One region of the Halalkalibacter kiskunsagensis genome, then DNA from elsewhere that is predicted to be linked to it. Evidence: riboswitches for the same ligand, from Rfam matches in the RefSeq annotation. Region 1 holds a riboswitch; each other region holds the start of a gene.
The links. Region 1 has a riboswitch for S-adenosylmethionine ahead of SLH51_RS10885 (methionine biosynthesis PLP-dependent protein). Riboswitches for the same ligand answer to the same signal wherever they lie in the genome.
Positions count from the first base shown of each region.

Region 2: another riboswitch for S-adenosylmethionine. It lies ahead of SLH51_RS12500 (transporter substrate-binding domain-containing protein); the one in region 1 lies ahead of SLH51_RS10885 (methionine biosynthesis PLP-dependent protein).
Region 3: another riboswitch for S-adenosylmethionine. It lies ahead of mtnK (S-methyl-5-thioribose kinase); the one in region 1 lies ahead of SLH51_RS10885 (methionine biosynthesis PLP-dependent protein).

Region 1 covers NZ_JAXBLX010000015.1:106,666-108,937, forward strand. The annotation lists gene prsW (glutamic-type intramembrane protease PrsW) at 1-517, shown strand, start outside; gene SLH51_RS10880 (hypothetical protein) at 551-712, shown strand; SAM riboswitch class I at 804-909, shown strand; gene SLH51_RS10885 (methionine biosynthesis PLP-dependent protein) at 1,057-2,175, shown strand; gene SLH51_RS10890 (bifunctional homocysteine S-methyltransferase/methylenetetrahydrofolate reductase) at 2,172-2,272, shown strand, end outside.
Region 2 covers NZ_JAXBLX010000019.1:18,916-21,187, reverse strand. The annotation lists gene SLH51_RS12505 (amino acid ABC transporter permease) at 1-466, opposite strand, end outside; gene SLH51_RS12500 (transporter substrate-binding domain-containing protein) at 488-1,303, opposite strand; SAM riboswitch class I at 1,670-1,773, opposite strand; gene rlmH (23S rRNA (pseudouridine(1915)-N(3))-methyltransferase RlmH) at 2,121-2,272, opposite strand, start outside.
Region 3 covers NZ_JAXBLX010000007.1:77,424-79,695, reverse strand. The annotation lists gene SLH51_RS05825 (2,3-diketo-5-methylthiopentyl-1-phosphate enolase) at 1-915, opposite strand, end outside; SAM riboswitch class I at 1,179-1,288, shown strand; gene mtnK (S-methyl-5-thioribose kinase) at 1,405-2,272, shown strand, end outside.

The sequences.
Region 1 (2,272 bases):
TTTTCCAGTAATGGTTTTGCAATATGCATTTACGACGGAAGGATATTTTATTAATCCGTTCTCAAGGGCATTTATTTTGTATGGATTTGTTGAAGAGTTTTTTAAGTGGTTTCTCCTGTGGATTTTTGCGTATCAACATGCAACTTTTGCGAGACGCTATGACGGAATAGTATTTGGTGCTTCGCTTTCTTTAGGGTTTGCTACGTTAGAAAATGTATTTTACTTAATTGCTAATGGACTTGAGACAGCGTTTGGTCGAGCATTACTTCCAGTTTCTAGCCATGCTCTGTATGGTGTCATAATGGGGTATTATTTAGGGAGAGCTAAGATAGAAGAACAACATCGAGTGAAACATTTGACGTTATCCCTTTGTTTTCCTATCATATTACATGGAGTATATGACTCTATTTTGATTGTATTTGATATGTATTTCTTAATTGGGTTAATTCCATTTATGTTGATACTATGGTGGGTAGCCTTAAATAAGGTCAAAAGAGCTCACCAACTAGATGAGTAATGGATATTTTTATTTGAGTAAAGGGTGATAATCATGGCAGAAGGACGTTATCGAATTGTTATTCGTTGTCCGGTTTGTAAAGAGAAATATATTTTACGTGGGAGACGAAATGAAAATGGAGAGTATGAGACAGGGTTTAAACGTTGCGTTTGCGGGAACGAAGAAAATTTAAATGTTGATGCAACATTAGAATAACGTTGCAGCTTTTCAAATCTAGAAATTTTCACTTGCAAAATTGTATGAATTGTTGTAATTTTGATTCAACGCAAAAAAAATTAATTTGAATTTCTTATCAAGAGAGACGGAGGGACTGGCCCTAGGATGTCTCAGCAACCAGCCTTTTTAAGGTCAGGTGCTAATTCCATCAAGCTTATTCGCTTGAGAGATAAGAAGAAGTGAATGATTTTGTAAAAAACACCTTCTTCTTATTTTTTGTGAAGGTGTTTTTTTTGTAATACAAATCAGATGATTAATAGCTCAATCAGCGACTACGAGTGCGAGAAAATCTAGAATTGATTGAAATATTGGAGGTAAGAAAGATGAACCGAGAAAAACTAGAAACGATTTTAGTTCAAATAGGAAACAGGTCCGAGGATCCGACTGGGACAATCAATACGCCTGTTTATTTTTCTACTGCATATAGACATACTGGGATTGGTGAGTCAACTGGTTACGACTATGCTCGTACTGGAAATCCAACAAGGGAAGTAGTTGAAAATGCGATAGCTCAATTAGAAGAGGGTGATAGAGGATTTGCCTGTAGCTCAGGAATGGCTGCCATTCAAACAGTGCTATCTCTTTTTGAACAAGGTGATGAGATATTGGCATCTCAAGATTTATATGGAGGGACGTACCGACTATTTGAGCAAGGGTGGAATCGCTGGGGGTTAACATTTTCCTTTGCTGATCCGAGGAAACTTGATCAATTTGAAAATTGTATCACCGAAAAAACGAAAGCTTTGTTTATTGAAACACCAACGAATCCGCTAATGCAAGAAGCTTCCATTCCAGACTTGGTTGAAATTGCAAAGAAACACGGACTGCTATTAATCGTCGATAATACATTTTACACACCTTTGTTACAACAACCACTTGTTGATGGAGCCGATATCGTAATTCATAGTGCTTCGAAGTATTTAGGTGGACATAACGATGTGATCGCTGGACTAATTGTTGCAAAAGGAAAAGAATTATGCGAACGAATTGGATATTATCATAATGGAATTGGAGCTATTTTATCTGCGTTTGATTCATATCTCTTAACTCGTGGAATGAAAACACTTGCGATTCGTATGGATAAACATGAAGAAAATGCAAAAGCGATCGTTACATACTTAAATGAGCAAGAATGTGTAACGGATGTCCTATATCCAGGTAAGGGAGGAATGGTTTCATTTCGGATTTTGCATGAACAATGGGTGAACCCGTTTTTGCAGCAATTGAAGCTCGTATCTTTTGCAGAAAGTTTAGGAGGCGTTGAAAGCTTGATGACGTATCCTGCTACGCAAACACATATGGATATTCCTGAAGATATTCGGATTGCAAATGGAGTCTGTAATCGCCTATTGCGGTTTTCTGTAGGGATAGAAAGGGCTGAAGATTTAATTGCAGACCTTGACCAAGCATTCCGGTATGTTAAAGAGGGGGGGAGCAAATGAAATTACTAGATCAATTAGCTCGGCAAGTTTTAATTGGGGATGGAGCAATGGGGACCTTGCTGTATGAGCAAGGAGTTGATCAGTGCTTTGAAGAGGT
Region 2 (2,272 bases), on a different contig from region 1:
GGAAAATAATTTTAAGCATCATTTGTGTAGGGCTCATACCTATAGATTTAGCAGCTTCAAATTGCCCACGATCAACCGACTCAATAGCAGACCTAATTGTTTCAGACAAATAAGCACCCAAATTAATAGAAAATGCTAATAATGCATATACTTCAGGGGCTATTATATTAACATCTACGTATTGAAGCCACCCATATTCAGTCTGTAAATAGTAAATAATCTTAGGTATTCCGTAAAATACAAGATAAATTTGAACTAATAGAGGAGTTCCTCTGATAAAAGATATATATAAAGAAGAAATTACCCTTAATACTGGAACTCTATATATTTTTATAAGGGCTGTACCAATCCCAATAAATAAACCCAAAATTAATGAACCTACAGCTATCCCTACTGTAATAGGTAGCCGTGAGATAATAGCAGGAAAGCTTTCTATTAAATAATTAATATCTAGTAAATTCTCCATTTTATCTTTCCTTCTCCAAACTTATTCAGGGATATATTCTCCACCAGTCCATTTTTTTGACAGTTCAACTAACGTACCATCTTCCTTAAGTTGTTTCAGAATAGGATCAATTAGTGCCTTTAACTTCACGCCCTGCTCCTCATTCTTGAATACGATTCCCATGTTATCATTAACTAGAGACTGTCCCACAATTTCTACATCTAAATCATACTTTTCCAAAACTGTATTGATCATAATAGGATCATTTACATAGGCATCTATACGACCGTTTTGTACATCTTGCAAAATTTCCGAAGGGTTTCCACTTTCGCTATACTTTAAAACAATATTATTATCTACTTTTTTGTTATGTTCTTCTAGCAATAATGTATAAGAATCTCCTGCTAAAGCTCCAACATTCTTGCCTTCTAAATCCTCTAATGTTTGAATATCTTCTCTGCCTGCTTTCACAACAATAACCGTTTCTGCTGCAAAATAAGATTCATCAGTAAATAAGTACTTTTCCTCACGTTCCTGTGTTTTCGCTACTTGATCTGCTATTGCCTGAATTTTATTTGACTCTAGTGCAAGAAACATACTATCCCAAGGGGTGGCAACGAACTCGAATGTATAACCATCCAATCTTTTATCAATTTCTTTGACAACTTCTACATCATATCCTGTAAGTTCGTTGTTCTCATCTGCAAATGCAAAAGGAGGATAATCATTTTGTGTTCCTACTAGAATTACTTGATTGTCAGTTACACTAGTTGCTTCGTTTGACGAACAACCATTTAATATTCCAATTACACCTAATAGTAAAAACATGGATACAAGTAAGTAATATTTTCTTTTCATTTTTTAAAGCTCCTTTTTTTATATAAAGTAATAAATCAATTTAATGTTGAAAAAGCAATACTATATTTATATTTTTCCTAAATATATAGAAGCGAAGTCCCATGTTTTTTGAATAAAATATTATTTCAGGGATTACTAGATATTAAACCGCTTCTATTATCATTCTGGTTCTTAAATACCAATCCTCTCTTTTTTAACGCTGATTACAGTAATCTATCTATATAGATTCTAGTTTATTTAGATCAAAGTAAATTTCCCACCCCTACCAATCTGTGAAGATAGTTATCCTATACTTTACCTCTTCTCTCTTAATCCCCCTTTATATACAAAAAAGCCTCCTTCAATCGGAAAGAGGCTTTAATCTAACCCTTATCTCTCAGAATGAAACACTCTGCAGGAATTAGCACCTTTCATAAAATGATGGTTGCTGGACGTCATCGGGCCTGTCCCTTAGTCTCTCATGATAAGCTATTTAATTTTTGACATATAAAGATATTATTTTACATTAAGTCTAATGTCAAATACATTTTTCTACTATTCTAAATTTATACAAAATGTTTTATATACAAGTGGAACTTATATACAACATACAGCGTTTAAATTCACTTTCATAGGCTTTTTTAAAATAAGACAACATTTTGCAATGACTACTTCCTATCCCCCTTTTGCCAAAGTATTTACTATTAAATTTATATCATTAAATGAGACCTGTTTATTTTTTATCAAGTCTCATTTACCTCTTGTTAATAAAAGTCTCTTTACCTATTACTTTTTTAATATGAGTTCATATATCTCATCAAAGCAAAAAAAACCTCATTTACTTATGGTACGGTTCTCCCCGATTAATCCGAAATGCCCGATAAATCTGCTCCACTAACACGAGTTTCATTAACTGATGAGGAAACGTCATCTTCGAAAAAGAAAGACTCTCATTTGCACGTTTCATCACATCATCACTTAATCCTAATG
Region 3 (2,272 bases), on a different contig from region 1:
TATCGCTTGCGTTTCTTCTTTCGCCATCGCAACAGAACCATACGGTGACGGAAATAACACAAGATCAGCTCCAGCCATACGAGCTAACTTCCCAAGTAGCAAGCCTGGTGAAACTCCGTAATCTGGTGAAGAAATCATCGTTCCTGAAAATGCCGGGTGAGCCATAATTGGCAATGGAATATTCGGATCTTCTGCAAGAGCTTGCATCACATCTAAACCATAAGCGAATGTATTAAAAAGCAATAGATCGGCGCCTAATTCCACAGCCTTATAGGCGTTATCTTTTAACTCCATTGTTTTTCCCGTTAAGTTGACTGCATGAAGCGTTCGTTTTCCAGTTTCTTCATAGCTCTCACGTAAAGCCTCTTGGCAAACTGGAATTCTTTTTTCAAGTGGAGTTTGATCATTCTCAAAAAGAATTTCATCATCTTTAACGATGTCAATTCCGCCAAGGGCCTGAGCTTTCATTTGCTCTTTAAGCGACGATAAATTTCGTCCGATGACACCTTTAAAAATACTCATTAATAACGGACGATTATATGCATTCGTTAATTCCCTAATACCTTCTATTCCAAACTTAGGACCGGGATACCCTTTTTTTACTTCATTAGAAAAAGCTAAGTCAATGAGCCTCACCTTGCCATCTAATGAAAATTTCCCAAATGTTGTCGTCAAAATCGCCGGTAAATCATTTGAAAAATTGAGATTTGGATATTCCACAGAAATACGAGCTTTATTATTTGTTTCCATTTTTGCTTCAACGACTCTTCCTTTATGTCGTTCGAGCTGAGCTTGTTCCACTGCAGGTAAATTAGTCCAAGAACCTACAGTTAACCCTACAGCAATTGCCTCTGCCTTTTTTTCTAAACTTTCTGGTTTTGCTTCAAGAAGGTACGTTGCTATTACTTCACTCACTATACTAAAACCTCCATTGTAACTACTTCTCCTATTACATTGCGAATAATTATTTAATTGGTATCTAATGATAGTTTTGAATTATGCCAGTATACTTTTATTTCGTCAATCCTAGCAGAATTTGACTATCTTAGTATTATCTTAATTTTATCACTTTATCAAGCTAAATGTTCTCGCAATTTTCAAAATCTGATTGACAGTTCCCTTTCACTCGGTGTAAGATGACACTCAAATACTAAAGATTTGTAAAAAATTCATATCAACTCTTATTACGAGAAGGCTGAGGGAATTGGACCGATGACGCCCGGCAACCGGCTTAACCAAGCAATGGTGCTACTTCCAACGGAATGATGAACATTCTGACAGATAAGAGGAACGAACACGATGTTTCAATCCTCTTGAATTATAATTCAAGAGGATTTTTTTATGATAAATACTAATTCCATTTTATTTGATTAAGAATCGCACGTTTTTTAGGAGGTTGCACATATGACAACAGTAGAACAAGAAATCTATGAGCCTTTAAACATTGAAACAGCAATAGAATTAAGTAAAAATTTGCAATTATTTGACCATGATGACCACCTCACCTCTGAAGAAATTGGTGACGGAAATTTAAATTTGGTTTTCCGGGTCAAGAATGAACACTCTGGTAAATCAGTCATCATTAAACAAGCACTTCCATACGCCAAAGTAGTCGGATCAAGTTGGCCACTGACTTTAGACCGCGCTCGTATTGAAAGTGAATCATTAAAACGAACATATCAGCTCGTTCCAAAGTTTACTCCAAAGGTATATTTTAGCAATACAAACCTTGCTGTTACAGTCATGGATGATTTATCTGATTTCACTATTTTACGTAAAGGGTTAATTGCCGGAAACATTTATCCTAATTTAGCAAAAGATATCGGACACTTTCTTGCACATACACTCTTTTTCAATTCAGATTTTGGACTTAATCAACAAGAAAAGAAGGTTCAGAGTAGTCGCTTTATAAACCCTGAACTGTGCAAAATTACAGAGGATCTTGTATTTACAGATCCTTTCTATGATCATGGCACAAACAATATAGATGAGGACCTTAAGCCATTTGTTTCGACCATGCTTTGGGAAGATCAGTCTCTAAAACTGGAAGTCGCTACATTAAAAAAAGCTTTTCTCACCAAAGGAGAAACACTCGTTCACGGTGATCTTCATACAGGAAGTATTTTTGTTCGTGAAGAAGATACGGTAGTAATTGACCCTGAATTTGCCTTTTATGGTCCAATGGGATTTGATATAGGTGCATTTATTGCTAACATTATTCTGAATTATTTGTCTCAACAAGTTCATTTAAGAAATCAGTTCCAAAGGCAAG